Regions from separate parts of the Anaerocolumna sp. genome, predicted to be linked through region 3. Evidence: a T-box and tRNA genes for the amino acid it is inferred to sense, from the RefSeq annotation. Region 3 holds a T-box; the other regions hold tRNA genes.
The links. A T-box is a leader RNA that pairs with one kind of tRNA and senses whether it is charged. The one in region 3 lies ahead of leuS (leucine--tRNA ligase), so its partner is inferred to be a tRNA-Leu.

Region 1 (4,222 bases), on a different contig from region 3:
TATCTCTAAAGAAAATAAACGGAGTTCCGGTTTCTACTGCACTTTTCATAATCTTTTTCATAATATCAAGGGCAGTTACTGTAACACGTTCCAGATTTTGATTTTTTTCACAGGCAAGATAATGTTGCGTAAAGGTTTTGTTGTCTTCATCATCATAAAAATCTTCTAAGTAAAATCCCATTTCTTTATGTACTTGATACGGGTCAAATAATGACCAACTTCCTCTTGCTTCCAATCTCTCCATAAAAAGATTGGGAATACTTAAAGCTGGGAAAATATCATGAGCTTTTCTTCTATCATCTCCATTATTGGTCCTTAGTTCCATAAATTCATAAAGGTCACGATGCCATATATCCAGTGTAATAGAGGCCCCGCCCTTTCTTCTGCCAAGCTGATCCACCGCCACCGCAGTATCATTATATAAACGAATCCATGGGATGACTCCTCCGGAAGCATTTTTATACCCTCTGATTTCACTATTTAGCGCCCTGATCTTTCCTGTATAGATGCCTAACGCACCACCATGTTTGGATACACTTGCGAACTTACTGTTCACATCATAAATAGACCACAGGTTATCCCCCACAACGGATATAAAGCAGCTGCTTAATTGATGATAAGGAGTACCTGCACTGGCAAGGGTTGGTGTGGCTACCGTCATCTTTAGCAAACTAAGCAGATCATAAAACTTTTTAGCATATTCCATCTTTTTGCTGCCTTCTGGAATGGCAAGATGCATAGCAATAGCAAGAAACCGTTCCTGTGGCAATTCCAATACTTCTTTATTAAAACCTTTAATTAAGTATCTATCTGTCAACAGTTTCAGGCCTTCGTAATTAAAGAGCAAGTCTCTCTCCGGTTTTATATAAGCACCTAACTCCTTAATCTCCTCTTCCTTATATTCCGTTATTAAATATTCTCCGTAATATTTATCCTTCACCAACTTATGTACTAATTCGGAAAAATCTCCATAGCCAAAATAATCATATCCTCTATTAATTGCGGCCTCTTTATATAAATCAGACATTAATAATCTTGCTGCAACATATTGCCAGTTAATATTTGTAGTTTTTACCGTATTACCGTGGGCATCTTTTGTGGTTTGAATCATCTTTTCTATGGCAGTTTGAATAAGAACTTTCTGTATTTCCTTTGTACTCATACCATCCCGAAACTGAATGTTGGAGTCCATTTCAAGCTCAATTGGGTCACAGCCCTCTAGCCCCTCACATACATAAGCTACCATCTTTTTTGTTTTTTCTACGTAAAGAGGTTCATAACTACCATCCCTCTTCTTTATTTTTATATCCATAACGCCCTTCCTTTCTCTCAGCAATAAATCATTATTAGAATATCAATCCACCCAGACAGCCTATATGTCTAAAATTAAGCGAGAAAAAGCCTCATAGTCAGAATGCAACTATAAGGCTTGAATTATATCTATATTTATTATAAATACTAGGTACAAAATAAAACTCATTTTACATGAGCTTACCCTAATAAATATAGCATGTCCTGTCCTCACAGAATTGCTATTCTATAAAACTTAGGCAGGTATTCTGACTTATACTTCAACATACATTTTCGCCTTCCCAGATATTCCAGTGGCCGATTTTTGCAATCCAGAAAATGTACTCTGTAAATACAGCAATGGGATTGTGCAGGATTCTCACCTATCTTCCCTATTAATTCCATAACCCAGGGGATTTGCCCAAAGCTTATCCTACTGAATTGGAAACCTAAATTCTTGGTTATTATTAAAATATACTATTCATATTAGGTTATTATAATATATAAATATTATCATTGCAAGTAAAATGCTCCCTGTATTATAGTGGGAAATTGTCGCCTGATAAAGAGCTATTTACAGTGTGGCATACGCGCTAGATTCAGGCTCTAGCAGCTGCAAGACCCTACGGGTTCAAGGCTGCATTTTTGAATTAAAAGGGACATAAATAATACTTAATTATACTGTTAAGACTACTATACCAAGTTAATTTTTATACTTTTTAAGTAAATTTCATAACCTTATACTTGACATAACTGAAAAAAGTAGTACAATATTTACGTTACTATTATTTGCAGTCGTGGCGGAATTGGCATACGCGCTAGATTCAGGTTCTAGTGGTCGCAAGACCGTGAGGGTTCAAGTCCCTTCGACTGCATACATAATTTTTATTAAAAGAAGCCGATTACTGCAATCGACTTCTTTTATTTTATATGTTAAAATAATCCCCAAAAACATAAAATAAGAGGTGCAAGCTTATGAATATAATAAAAGTCACAGAAAACAAAAAAGAATATATCGACCTGCTATTACTTGCAGACGAACAGGAAAGCATGATAGACAAATACTTGGAACGTGGCGAGATGTTTGTTCTAGATGATAATGGAATAAAAGCCGAATGCGTAGTTACAAAAGAAGCAGACGGAATTTATGAGATAAAAAATATTGCAACCAGACCTGATTGCCAGCGAAAAGGATATGGAAAAGCCCTGATAGAATTTTTGTTTTCTTACTATACGGATTGTAGAACTATGCTTGTGGGAACAGGTGACAGCCCACTCACTCTGGACTTTTATCAAAGATGCGGCTTTATTGAGTCACATCGTATAGAAAATTTTTTCACTGATAACTATGACCATCCTATATATGAATGTGGAAAGCAACTTGTTGATATGGTTTATCTAAAAAGGGAGTCATAAAGTTCCTCCTATTTTTGTTGCAATGTCCCGAAGTCATGGTATAATTTAGCATATCAAGTCCTTTTTAGGACAAATAAGTGATAGGAGGACGGAGTAAAAATGAAAAGAGCAAAGGTTCTAATGCTTCTGTTAATATCTGCTTTACTTTTTAGTGCATGTAATGGTGGGAAGCAGTCAGCAAAAGAAATTCCTGATGATTTTGGATTTGTTTATACCCACAATTTCACAGAAGTTGATACGTTTAATTCTACAATAAAAAACAGATTTCAATTTGACGAAGGAGACCCAAATGCTATAACAGATTTCAATTTTTCTGACGAGCAGCTACAGAAGATTTATGAGGCCTTTATAAAATATGACCTCCATGATCTGCCTGAAGAGATCGATCCGGATAAAGGCTATATGGCCATACCTCCATCCTATTATGAATTTCAATATGTATCCGATGGTGAGACTAAAAGCATATCCTGCAGTACAGGTGCCCACATAGACCAAAAGGGAATATCAAAGGCTAACAATAAATTTGTAAAGTTCATGACGGAAGTTTGGGAGTATGTTCATGAATCTGATGCATATGAACGTCTTCCATCCGGTCCACAAGTGGAATAAAACAAATAAAAAATCCGTTGTTCTGTAAGGAGCAGCGGATTTTTTAGGTTTAACAAAGTTATTCTGTTTTATTCTTTTTGTAACACACCAAAACAAATTTGTATTGGTTTGTCGGAAACTTGATAGGAATATTTACACTTGCTGGTATTGCCTAAGTACTTTTCTGCATTCTCCGGTGTGTCAAAATTTTTGCTGTCATAAGATGGTACCACTGGTGTGATCCAAGTCATATCCGACTCCATCTCCAATAACACAAAGTCCCTGCCTAGCTGAGCGTCAGGATTTTCAGCAAGATAATCTTTGAGAACAACAGACAAGTTAAAATCTAATACAATTGTGGCATCCTGTAGGTTTTCCACACTATAAACGGGACTGATAATCCGGTATGCTTCACCAATTAAATAGCTGACTGGTTCCTTTGGTGGTTCAGCAGCTGTCAGTACATAGCTTTCCTCTACCGCAGCTTCTTCACGGACACCCTGATAAATATAGCCTTCAGCGCCATTTCCCTGGCTGGCAAGAGCCGCAGGTTTGCTGAAATCATGCCCTCCACCTTTTCTAAGATTATCAAGTAAAATCCGGTTATTATCTAATATATACTCTGTGTTCAATGCCTCTAGTGCATCCACAGATAAAGAGGGTGGTGCAACCAGAACAGATAGGAACATATATTCATTTGTATTTCTTATTCTTGTGACATACTCGTCAAATGCCTCATAATTTTTACTGTAATCAGCAACACTATCCGGCCGAATGATCACATAAAAATTCGGTCTGTCTTCCCAGGATTCATTTTGAAACACAGTGCGATAGCGGCTTCCATGCTGAAGTAAAAAATCTTGTAGATCACCATTCCATTTTTCATGAAAAGCCCATTTAAGGCTATCCCACAATTCCCCTTTACTGG
Region 2 (4,222 bases), on a different contig from region 3:
ACTGCTGTGAGAGAAAATGTGTACTGCTGTCCCAAAATACCAATGCCAACCACTCGTGCTGTAACAAGGCTGATAACCTCCGAAAGCAGCACTGCCACGGGGATACCGACAGCAATTGAAGCAAGGCTGCTCCACAAGTCTTCTGCCAGAAGCATGAAAAACAATTTGGAACGGCGCATGCCCATCATCAAATACATCCCAAGCTCATGGCTTCGGCGCTCCAGTTGGTATTTGCTTGCAAAATAAACAAGGAAAAAGAGCATAAACAATGTTACCATATAAAAGGCTGGGATCAGGCTTAAAAGTCTATCAACAGCACCGCTCTCCATCTCTTTAAGAAATCCCATAACTCCCTGGTTTGGCAGTGAGAGGATAATGTAAAAAGCCACGACAGCCGCCAGAAGCGATGAGAAAAAAAGCCCGTCTTCCCGTCGGTTCCGCTTACTATTACGGCGTACAAGATCAAAGAACATTTGCGCTTCCTCCCCCCAATTGTGCCATGACAGCAAGGATACGTTCATAAAACTGCTGCTGTGTCTCATTCGGTACTTTTCGTCGCAGCTCATGGAAAATGATTCCGTCCTGTATAAAGAGAATCCTGCTGCAGAAACTGGCGGCGTTGGAATCGTGGGTAACCATTAAAATAGTGGACTGCTGGATGCGGTTAAAACCAGCCAGCTTATCCATCAATATACGAGCGTTTTTAGAATCCAATGCACCGGTAGGCTCGTCTGCAAGGATAATTTGGGGATTAAGAATAAGTGCCCGGGCTGCTGCCACACGCTGTTTTTGGCCGCCTGACATTTGAGAGGGAAATTTCTTCATCACGTTGGTGATTTCAAAATATTCCGCTAACTCCTTCAGACGCTTATTTCCCTCATTTTCAGCCACTCCATGAATGCCAAGGGGTAAAAGAATATTCTCCTGACCCGTTAAGTTGTCCAGCAATTCAAAGTTTTGAAACAGATATCCGATTTCTTTCCCCCGGTAATCTGCCAACTTGCTTCCTTTCAGTGCACCAATCTCCACACCGCCCATCAAAATGTGTCCTTCTGTGGGGCGAATGACCGTGGCGATACAGTTTAGCAGTGTGGATTTACCCGATCCACTGGCTCCCATAATGCCGAGGAATTCACCGGGCAGTGCCTTGAAAGAGATCCCGTTCAGTGCCTTTGTTTGATTTTCCTGTCTACCATAATATTTTCGCAGAGATTTAATCTCCAGAATTGCCTGTTTCATAAAAAATACCTCCTTTGCTTTTAATATTATTATAATGGAGCAAGGTACTAAAAAACACTTACATTGAATGAAAGGTTTTATAGTACTCACAGGAAGTTGTATACCGGACTGATTCCGGCCAAAAAGCACCCCGCTTTCTTGTTAAAAAGCGAGGTGCTTCTATGAAAAACGAGGGTCCTGAATTTTTCATTCAAAACCCTCGTAAGTCTGCATAAACACTGGCTTTTCCCGCCCAGCATCTATTTTGGCCTAATCTTCTAATGCGGATAGAGGGACTCGAACCCTCACGAGGTTGCCCCCGGCAGATTTTGAGTCTGCTGCGTCTGCCATTCCGCCACATCCGCAAGAACCATGCGAAAAATATTTTAACACAATTAAAACACAATTGCAAGGTTTATTTTATTTTTCTACGATTAAATCTGTAATTTGTTCATAAGTTGCATTTTTTGATATTTTAAAGTCACCTACATTGATAATTCTGCTATAATCATGGTCTTTCATATAATTATTAAAATCGTTTTTGTCCTCTATCAGTCCGTAATTATATAAAAGAGAAGATACCTGTTCAGAAGTCATGCCTTTCTCAATCCGAATAATTAAGTAATCTTCTGCTTCCTTCTGCTCTTTTGAATCTGCAGCTTGAACTGTCTTATCCGCAATTGATTCATCAACTGATTTATCTGCATCCTCTTCTGTAGTTATTTCTGCTGGGGTTACTGATGGTTCCCCACTAGAAGTGTCAGTGTCGGTTTCATCTTTATCTTTTGTGCCTTTCTCTATTGGTGCCTCTATTGGTGACTCCGTTGGTGTTATTGAAGGTGTTACCGACGGAATTAACAAATCTTCTAACGCTTTTATTTCATCGTTTCCATCTGCTGCTTCTGTACCAGGGGTATTACTCGTATTTAAATTAGCCTTGTCTTTAGAAGAGGCTCTAAACGCAATTGATAATATAATGGTAGAAAATAAAATACCTACACTCAATCCTCTTAAATAATATTTTAGTTTCATGCTGCTCTAACTCCAATCTTTATCCAATGCCATGTTTAACTAGTCTATCTCCTCTTATTAAACAGGTCAATTACTAATTTTACTTCTCCTTGGCCCAATTCTAATAATTTGGATATTTCAACAATAGAGTATCCCTGTTTATACAACTCCAATATTTTAGCGTTGTTGTTTTCAGGATTCTTTTCCATAAGCTGGTTTAATTCCATTTGCTGATTTTTTTCCTTATTCCTTTTGCTGTCACCAAAAACTTCTACTGCTGTAGGATTAGAATTAGTGTTGCTTTTTGATTCTGAAACACCCTTATTTACTGTACTGCTGCTTGCAGTATTGTTAGCCAAATTGCTATTTGCAGTAATAGCCTTCACCCTATTATCATTTGCTGTTTGAAGAACATTTTCTTTCAATACTTTCTTTGTGCTTTGAAGCTGTTTCATCAGTTCCTTTAATTCACTTTCTTTTTCGTTTAACATATTATAGAGGAAGATAACTTCTTCATGATTCTGATTGATTTTTTCTAATATTTGATTGGAATAATCGGTTACCGCAATGATTTTTTCATTAGACAAGTGACTTAGCTTATCATCTGTAGTTTGAAGGACTTCTTCGGATACTTCGGATAAAACTAAGTCAACTTTTTTCTTTATTGCCTCAATGTCTTCCTGAGTAAGTCTACCTGGACCATTTCCATCCTTATTGAATTCTTCTTTCGTGTCCTTAGATTTATCCACCAAGAACATACTAATCACTAAAATTCCTACTCCGATTAGAATTAAAACGATTTCAATTGGTGTCATTGTTTATCTCCTGTCATATTTTAATATCGATTGAACCTGAATGAAAATGATCTTTTGATGCAGTTTCTTCTTCTTTCTTTTTCTTCTGTCCATGGTAACCGGAACCGGTATAAGAGCCATTACCTTTTTCCTTTGCGTCATAACGGTATTCTGTATTCTCACTTTTAATGGTTTTTGTGGTTTGCTGTCCATTATGACGTATTTCGTTATTGAACTGGTTATTCAAATGCATCTGTTCGTTCATCGGTTTTTGTACTTCATGCTGCTTATAAACAGAAACTTCCTGGGATTTTGGCGGCATGGTAATAATATCGATTGGTTTTATTGGCATAGCAATCCTCCTTTATAAGCCTATAAGCTTAATATCGGCTCTCTCTCGTATAAATTTAGTGTAATGCACCTCACTTCTAACATAATAAACCACGTTAGAAATAACAATCTTTACACCAGGATACGCTATGTTTTCAATACGAATGGTGCCACTTTCATTTTTATTCATCTCAAGTTTTAATTGCTCATAACGATAAGTGGCTTCTTTTATTTTATTATCTAAATCAATACAATGCAGGGTCGCTGTTTTTATGTAATTTAACTTATCCGGGGGCATTTTTTCCCCATTACTGACTTTCTTCTTAAAATTATTCAGAATTGGCATTAATTTTTCCATATCCGTTCTCATGGAAGTAATACTTTGTTCTAAACTTTTGAACTCATCAGAAGCCGCCGGATCAATACCAACTTCCAGCACCGTATTGGTTCCCATAGTGGAACCTGCTGTTTTTATGGTTATACTGGTAGCAGACCGGATTTCTCCTCCAGTCACAAATCCCTTTTTACCTCCCACTGTAATATCGCCTCTGGCAGATATCTTACTGTGTAAAATGGCTTCTGTAGTGATATAACCTCCTGCTTTCACTTCTGCATTCTCAATGAACTTGGATATAATGTTCCCATCTGCTTCCATCGTTCCTCTGCTCATTCCCTGCATACCGCGCTTGAGGATAATATTTCCGCCAGCTCTTAAAGTAGCCCCTTCCACTACGCCATCTACAATTATGTCACCTTTAGCCTGAACAGAGAAGCCCGTTATTACATTTCCTTTAATGGATACATTTCCTTCATAATTAATGTCTCCTGTAGAAACATCCACGTTTGCAGGAACTTCATATGTATTTGCA
Region 3 (4,222 bases):
GAGGTTTTATTTCATACACTGATTTGACAAGTTGTATTTGTCTTAAATAAGAAATAAGGAGAGTGTGAATGTATAAGAGATGTAAAAAAAGAATACCGAAGATGATGCTTATGATGGGGTGCCTTATTTTTAGTTTTGCTGTAATGAAAGCTACAACTGTATCGGCCAAAAAGGATTATCCATATTATATAAAGGTAAATAAGCAGCAAAATTGTATCACCGTGTACGAGAAAGATAAAAATGGAAAATATACGGTTCCTGTAAAAGCGATGACCTGTTCTGCAGGATGGGCAACTCCCTTAGGCACATATAATACCATGGAAAGATATCGATGGAAATTGCTTATGGGTGATGTATGGGGGCAATATTCAACCCGAATTGTAAAAGGAATTCTATTTCATTCCGTATGGTACTATAAGATGGATCCTTCCACCTTATCTTCCACACAGTACAACAAATTAGGGACTACTGCCTCTCATGGATGTATTCGAATAACGGTTGAGGATGCCAAATGGTTATATGATAATTGCCCTGTCGGAACTACCGTTGAAATCTATAATGACAAGAATCCGGGCCCATTAGGTAAACCGGAGACCATTAAATTAAAAGCTGGTACCGGATGGGATCCTACGGATCCTAACAAAGAGAATCCATTTTATAATAAAACACCGGATATCAAAGGGGCAAAGAATCGAACCATTGAATGGGGAACAGAAATCGATTTATTAAATGGAGTAACTGCTACTTCTACAACAAGTATGGATATAACCTCTAAAATAAAAGTAGAAGGAAAGGTTGACATCTTTAAAGCCGGTAAATATAAGGTTACTTATCATGCTACAGATGCCATTGGAAGAACGAAGAAGAAAGAGGTTACCATTACAGTAAAAGAAGGCTCTTTTGAACCAGTTCTGGAAGGTATTACCGACCGCTATGTAACAAGCGATATGATAGTGGACAGGGATTTTGCTTTAGAAGGAGTAAGTGCCTCTGTAAGAAAGAAATCAGTCTCTCCTGATGATATTGAAGTAGAAATTATTCAGGATACGGAAGAAACCTATACAATTGTATATTTTGTCACAAAGAATGAATATACCACGACTGAAACGTCTACCGTTTATATTGATGATATTGCACCTGTAATAAGCGGAATCGACCATAGAGAAATTACTTTAAAAGAGTTACAATCAGGTAGTAAAGGTATAAAGAAATTAGCAGCAGAAAATCTATTTGTAAGTGATAATCTATCTAAATTAACAGCAAAAGATGTTGTAATTAATGTAAAAACAAATAGTGATTATGGCTATTACGTTTCTTATCATGTAAAGGATAAAGCAGGAAATAAGACAAGTATTACGGTACAGTATACTTATTTTAGTGATGCCGGTATAAAAGGTGTAACCAATAAAGAAGTTCCTTCGGAAACAAAAATAAACAATGAACTTGTAATGGAAGGAATTACGGCATTCAATAAAGACGGAGACTGCACCAGTCAGGTGGAAATTCAGATTAGTAATATGAAAAACGGAAAATATAAAATCGAATATTTGGTTCCAAATACGGATGGAAGTTATATAAGCGTAATTTCATATTTTACAGTAAAAGAATAAATCCTGTAGAGAATAATAATTCACAGGATAAGGAAGCCTAGGGAGAATTATTATTTGTCTGGATACTCGAAAGAAGAAAATAAGAAAAGTGGAAATTACCATTTTTATAAAATAGAATTGAGGAACAAAAAATATAATTACTTGACAAAAGCAAACCATTTGATATAAAATAAACGGTAATGGAATAACTAAAAGCTATGAAAAGGAGTATTAAGAGAAAATACACCTAAAGAGAGCTGTCGGTTGGTGTAAGACAGTGGTGAATATCTCCCAACTCGCCTTGGAGTTCCTTAATTGAAGTAGTGTTTAATCATTTGGCAAGATATATATTTCTCATTCTTGTTTATACTATGAGTAGATTGAGGCGGGAATTCCCGTTACAGAAATTACGAGAGCGTTTTAACTATTTAAAACGAATTAGAGTGGTACCACGGAATTGAACCTTTTCGTCTCTATTGATAGAGGCGAAAGGGTTTTTTGTATTTCTAAGAAGTAAGAAAGCAGTTAGCTTGATAGTTTATTATCCCTTAACGTAATTTATTTACGGATATTGTGGGAGCTTAGAATCAAAATATATTAAAAATTTAGGAGGAATTGATTATGGCTACACCATATAATCACAAAGAGATTGAGAAGAAGTGGCGTAAAAACTGGGAAGCAAAACCGGTTAATGTAAACGACGGCAAGAAACCAAAATATTACTGTCTGGATATGTTTCCTTATCCATCCGGAAGTGGTCTTCATGTAGGACATTGGAGAGGTTATGTAATCAGTGATGTTTGGAGCAGATATAAGATACTGAAAGGCTTTTACATCATTCATCCAATGGGTTGGGATGCATTTGGCCTGCCAGCAGAAAATTATGCAATTAAAATGGGTGTTCACCCTAAAAAGTCAACAGCAGAAAATGTTGCGAATATTAAGAGGCAAATTAATGAAATCTCAGCGATCTATGACTGGGATATGGAAGTTAATACAACGGATCCGGAGTTCTATAAATGGACACAATGGATTTTTGTCAAGATGTTTAAAGCAGGTTTAGCATATGAAAAGGAAATGCCTATTAACTGGTGTCCTTCCTGTAAGACTGGATTAGCAAATGAAGAAGTTGTAAATGGCAGTTGTGAACGCTGCGGTGAAACCGTTACTAAGAAGAACTTGAAACAATGGATGTTAAAGATAACTGCTTATGCAGATCGTTTATTAAATGATTTGGATAAATTGGACTGGCCGGAAAAGGTTAAGAAGATGCAATCCGATTGGATTGGCAAGAGTTATGGTGCAGAGATTGATTTTGTAGTTGATGAAACCGATGAAAAAGTGAAGGTTTACACAACCAGACCAGATACTTTATATGGAGCTACCTTTATGGTATTGGCACCGGAACATGCATTAGGTGCAAAGTTAGCCACACCGGAGCAAAAAGATGCAGTAGAAGAGTATATCTTAAAATCCTCCATGAAGTCTTCTGTAGATCGTTTGCAAGATAAAGAAAAAACAGGCGTATTTACAGGAAGATATGCAATCAATCCTTTAAATCAAGCAAAAGTTCCAATCTGGATTTCTGATTATGTATTAGCAGATTATGGTACCGGGGCAATTATGTGTGTACCGGCCCATGATGACAGAGACTTTGATTTTGCAACCAAGTTTAATATTTCTATTATTCAGGTAATCGCAAAAGACGGAGTAGAAATTCAGGATTTAACAGAAGCTTATACAGAACCGGGAGTTATGATTAATTCCGGTGAATTTAATGGGATGAAATCTGAAGATGCAAAGCGCGATATTCCGGGAATCTTAGAATCAAGAGGTATTGGCAAAAAGACCACTAATTATAAATTACGTGACTGGGTATTCTCAAGACAACGTTATTGGGGAGAACCAATTCCTATTGTACACTGTGATCACTGTGGTGCAGTACCGGTACCGGAAGAAGAATTACCATTGTTATTACCGGAAGTTGACCATTATCAACCAACGGGAACCGGTGAATCACCACTTGCAGATATTCATGAATGGGTAAATACCACATGCCCTGTATGTGGCGCTCCAGCAAAGAGAGAAACCAACACTATGCCTCAATGGGCCGGATCTTCATGGTATTTCTTAAGATATGTAGACAGTAAGAATAAAGAAGAGTTAGTATCCAAGGAAAAGGCAGAAAAATATCTGCCGGTAGATATGTATATCGGTGGTGTAGAACATGCGGTATTGCATTTACTATATTCCAGATTTTATACAAAGTTTTTAAATGATATAGGTGTGGTAGATTTTGATGAACCATTTAGCAAATTATTTAACCAAGGTATGATTGGCAAAAATGGTGCGAAGATGAGTAAATCAAAAGGAAATGTAGTATCACCAGATGATTTGGTAAAAGATTACGGTTGTGACTCTTTAAGACTTTATGAATTATTCGTAGGACCGCCAGAATTAGATTCAGAATGGGATGATAGAGGAATTGACGGTGTATACCGCTTTATCAACCGCTTCTGGAATCTTGTATTTGATAATAAGGATAAAGATATCAAAGCCACAAACGAAATGATTAAAACAAGACATAAGATGATTTATGACATTACTTCCCGCTTGGAATCCTTTAGTTTAAA
Region 4 (4,222 bases), on a different contig from region 3:
ATATCATATTTTAAATATTTAGTCAACCCGGTTGACATTCATCATCAATCCGTGTATATTAGTGCAGAGGTGATTCGTATATGGAAAATGAAAGAACTGATTATGGTCTATTAGATGATATAAGTGATAAGTATCTTCAACTAAGAAAGACTATAGAAGAAATGTGGAATAGTTCTTATAATGTTGCCATTACCAGTACAGAATGGCAAATTTTATCACTGATATATGGAAAAAAGCCTGCCATTGCAGAGATAACCAAAAAAGTTGATATAAGCAGGCAGGCTACACATAAAAATATTAAGTTGTTACATTCAAAAGGGCTTATTACCATTTATAATGTAGAAAACAACAATAGAAATAAATATTTGGAATTAACTTCATTTGGAGAAGCATGTTATTTAGACAGTAAATCAATGAAGGAATCCATCGAAAAGGATATCGTAACTAAAATCGGACCTCAAAATGCAGAAATTTTAAAAAACATACTGCAAATGGATTGGAATTAAGTTGGCTGAAGTTCGTTGATTTTTTCTCTATCTCCTTCTTGTTCACCAGTTAAAGATAGATTTTCAATATGGATTTCTTTTGCCAGCCGGCATGCTTTTATGGTATCTTCCAAAGTGTCCGCTGCTATTAGGAAACCACTGTTATGACAGAAATGTAAGGTATCTATACCACTGATATCCTTTATCTCTTCATCTCTTTTTCCCCTCCAGCTCTCCGGAAAGGATATTTTTAGCTCATTGGTATCCCGGTCTATCGGAACTCCCTGACCGGTATACCCTCCTCTATCGGAAGGTGATATGACAAATTCCATATCCGTTCCAACAATGAATCTTTTCCAAGGTGCTCCTATTGAAAGTACTGCTATATTATCTTCCTCATGATCCAGAGCCTCTTTAACAACCTCTTCTGCTCTCTCCACACTTTCTATTCGCAAGAATTTCTTCTCTAATATGGTCTTTGCTAAATTCATAGCTTCCTGAAAACAGGTATCCGGCTCTTCCTCAGAATCCCAAACAGGATTAAATAAGGATATTACTTCCGATATCTCATTTCTGCTGCCTGTATTATCGGATAAATCCAAGGACTGAACAAAAGATTCATCAAATTTTTCTGCTTCTTCTTCATTTAATATTAATGTACCAAACTTTCTCCATAGTAATCCAAAAGCTGCGTAAGGATTTCCATTTTCCCGAACTGGTGCCCCTTGCTGGTGATGGTCATATTCTCCGCCTCCAATGTCAAAAATAATGCCGTCATATTCTTCCGGCACCTCATAACCACGCTCAATTGTTATATTTGGATTTAAATAGGTTAATAAGGCAGCGCCAAAAACATCATCTGCATGGAATTTGCCGCTATGAGTAAAGGCCTTATCCGGCACTTGTTGTGATACTTGCATTCTACTATGTCCTTTCATGATCTGAAATTTTAAGTGGGAATACTTTCAGATTATTTCTTTAAAATTATTATTGAATTATTCTTTACAAAGTGTTATAATCTTATTCGGTTCACTAATTATTCATACTATTAGGCCGAACATATAATATCATAACATAACCTATCAAGTTATGAAATAAATATTTGCAGTCGTGGCGGAATTGGCATACGCGCTAGACTAAGGATCTAGTGAGCATTGCGCTCGTACGGGTTCAAGTCCCGTCGACTGCATTCGTTAAAAGTGAGAAAACCTTGAAAAGGATTTCTCGCTTTTTTTAATTATACTTAATTTCATTTTTATGGGCGTATTAATTCTGGGGGATGATTTCACACCATTGTTCAAAAGTAATAGCTTTTAGATAAGGCAGATAATTTATCATAACCTCTGATTTGCAAACTTTACTTCGAGTATAGGCTAACAAATGATTCTCAACTAATATGCGAGTTCTTTCACCTATTACGTTATAGGATTAACATAATATTCATGTTAGTATTATGTTAATAAAATCTAGGAGGTATTTTATGGCTACAATAAAACTTAAAATTGCAGAATTAAGAAAAGAAAAGGGCGTAGGGCAACAGGACTTGGCAAATCACCTAAGTGTATCTTTCCAGGCAGTCAGCAAATGGGAAACAGGTACCACAATGCCTGATATAACCTTACTTCCATGTATAGCTGAATACTTTCATGTTACCATTGATGAATTGTTAGGATTAAAACCACTTCCCCAGCAGGATTACATACCAAGGAATACGGATAATCACGATACTTTAAATGAAAAGGCAGATAATTTATATAAAAACAGAAAGTATTTCTGGAATAATGACTATCTTAGTTTTCTCATAAATAATGTATGGCACATAGATAGGCCCATTGATGTAATTGAATTCCGGTGCTGTGATGCTTACTTAGGACAGCAGTTACTGGAAATTTTTCCAAAGGGAAGCACCTATACAGGTGTCGATAATGAATATTATACGAATAAAGCAAGACTTAGATTTAACAATACGGATTTGGATACTTACTTTATTGAATCCGATATATATTCTTATAAAACAGATAAGAAATATGACATTGCCATTTGTCAAGCCGGTTTGAGGCATATGAATAATCCCATGGAGATACTAAAAATAATGACAGCTTCTGTTAAAAATGGGGGACTTATTGTCTGCGTAGATGTGAATAGAGAGCTGGAGCAGGATGGATTATATTTTGATACCATTGATTATGAGTATCTTTGCACTGCCTTTGATTTTCATAAAGTTTGGAAGAAAGAGCTGGAATGTGAAGGAAGGGATTATGCAATTGGAATGCGTTTACCATTTTATATGCAGCAATTAGGATTACATGATATTGATATTCGAGTAAATGATAGAGTCATGTATGTAAATCCTGAAATGGAAAACTATAATGGAATGATACAGGATTTTATTGCTATTAACGGCTTGGATAAGACTTTTAGCCCTTCCGAACAGGAAGATACAATAGAATTCCTGATGAATCACGGAACTGACAGAGCCCAGGCAAAAAACTATATGCAAAAACACGAGACATTAGTGGAATACTTTCGTAATACGGATAAGAAAAAATCCTTTTTAAAAGTGCAGGGATTATTAATTACTTATGGTAGAAAATAATATATTAATAAGTAATTCTACCCATAAGCAAATGGGAATGGACAATACCTCTATATCTTCGCTCCCATTTTATCATTCTGGCTTTTAGCTGCTTAGAAAAGTTAAGATTCTTATTTTAAGAAATTTTACTTAAGCAATATTAAGCAGGACGGAATCATGTAAAAACTTTATATGTATATTTAATCCTATGTACGAACATCTTTTGCGTATTTACTTATAATAATAAAAAGTATGTTTTTCACGGTGTATTGAATGAGAAAGAAATATTTATATCCAACTATGCTACGCTACCGTTACAATCAAGTATCAGACATGGTCTTTCAAGAGTTCCCTTATGAAATACAAGTTGTAGCCGAAAATCTATATGTTCCCTGGGCATTAGCTTTGAGTCCGGACGGAGATATCTATTTTACCGAGCGAAATGGACATGTGCGAAAAATTCAAAACGGCAGACTTCTTGAACAACCTCTTATTACTCTCCCTCCGCCTTTTTCAAGCCAGGGTGAAGGTGGTTTGATGGGTATCGCACTGGATCCGGATTTTATACAGAACCATTATCTGTACATCATGTATACCTATACAGAAAACAATCAAATATTTAACCGGGTTGCTCGATTAGTGGAACATAATAATATAGCAACCCTTGACAAGATCCTTCTTGATCAGATTCCCGGAGGAGCAATTCACAATGGAGGAAGAATAAAAATCGGACCGGATCAAAAATTATATATAACTGCAGGAGATTCCGGAAATTCTTCCTTAGCCCAGGACTTGTCAAGTTTGGCAGGTAAAATCTTGCGTATTAATTTAGATGGCAGCATTCCGGAAGATAATCCTTTCATGAATTCCCCAATATATAGCTATGGGCATAGAAATCCCCAGGGTTTAGCCTGGAGCGATAAAAATATATTATATAGTACGGAGCATGGGCAGAGTGCTCATGATGAAGTAAATATTATTTATCCCGGAGCCAATTACGGATGGCCGCTGGTGGAAGGGTATGATGTAATTAGTGATTTGCAGACACAAAGGCCGCTCATCCACAGCGGAGATGTAACATGGGCACCCTCCGGTATTTCCTTTATAAACCAAGGCTCTTGGGCAGGACGATTAATGATTGCATGTCTTCGGGGTGAGCAGC

Region 1: it has a tRNA-Leu gene. The T-box ahead of leuS (leucine--tRNA ligase) is inferred to sense a tRNA for this amino acid. The anticodon was not compared.
Region 2: it has a tRNA-Leu gene. The T-box ahead of leuS (leucine--tRNA ligase) is inferred to sense a tRNA for this amino acid. The anticodon was not compared.
Region 4: it has a tRNA-Leu gene. The T-box ahead of leuS (leucine--tRNA ligase) is inferred to sense a tRNA for this amino acid. The anticodon was not compared.

What each region holds. Positions count from the first base shown of each region.
Region 1 is NZ_DAMAUC010000009.1:142,114-146,335, forward strand. Features, by position in the region: gene RT261_RS09390 (ribonucleoside-diphosphate reductase subunit alpha) at 1-1,312, opposite strand, end outside; cobalamin riboswitch at 1,533-1,758, opposite strand; tRNA gene RT261_RS09395 (tRNA-Leu) at 2,082-2,165, shown strand; gene RT261_RS09400 (GNAT family N-acetyltransferase) at 2,266-2,706, shown strand; gene RT261_RS09405 (hypothetical protein) at 2,806-3,315, shown strand; gene RT261_RS09410 (hypothetical protein) at 3,384-4,222, opposite strand, start outside.
Region 2 is NZ_DAMAUC010000011.1:59,109-63,330, forward strand. Features, by position in the region: gene RT261_RS10520 (FtsX-like permease family protein) at 1-473, opposite strand, end outside; gene RT261_RS10525 (ABC transporter ATP-binding protein) at 463-1,239, opposite strand; tRNA gene RT261_RS10530 (tRNA-Leu) at 1,501-1,583, opposite strand; gene RT261_RS10535 (hypothetical protein) at 1,639-2,250, opposite strand; gene RT261_RS10540 (DUF6115 domain-containing protein) at 2,295-3,044, opposite strand; gene RT261_RS10545 (hypothetical protein) at 3,058-3,375, opposite strand; gene RT261_RS10550 (DUF342 domain-containing protein) at 3,388-4,222, opposite strand, start outside.
Region 3 is NZ_DAMAUC010000039.1:21,871-26,092, forward strand. Features, by position in the region: gene RT261_RS19865 (L,D-transpeptidase family protein) at 69-1,610, shown strand; T-box leader at 1,799-2,067, shown strand; gene leuS (leucine--tRNA ligase) at 2,211-4,222, shown strand, end outside.
Region 4 is NZ_DAMAUC010000009.1:132,002-136,223, forward strand. Features, by position in the region: gene RT261_RS09345 (MarR family winged helix-turn-helix transcriptional regulator) at 81-506, shown strand; gene RT261_RS09350 (MYG1 family protein) at 503-1,405, opposite strand; tRNA gene RT261_RS09355 (tRNA-Leu) at 1,590-1,674, shown strand; gene RT261_RS09360 (DNA (cytosine-5-)-methyltransferase) at 1,966-3,081, shown strand; gene RT261_RS09365 (PQQ-dependent sugar dehydrogenase) at 3,334-4,222, shown strand, end outside.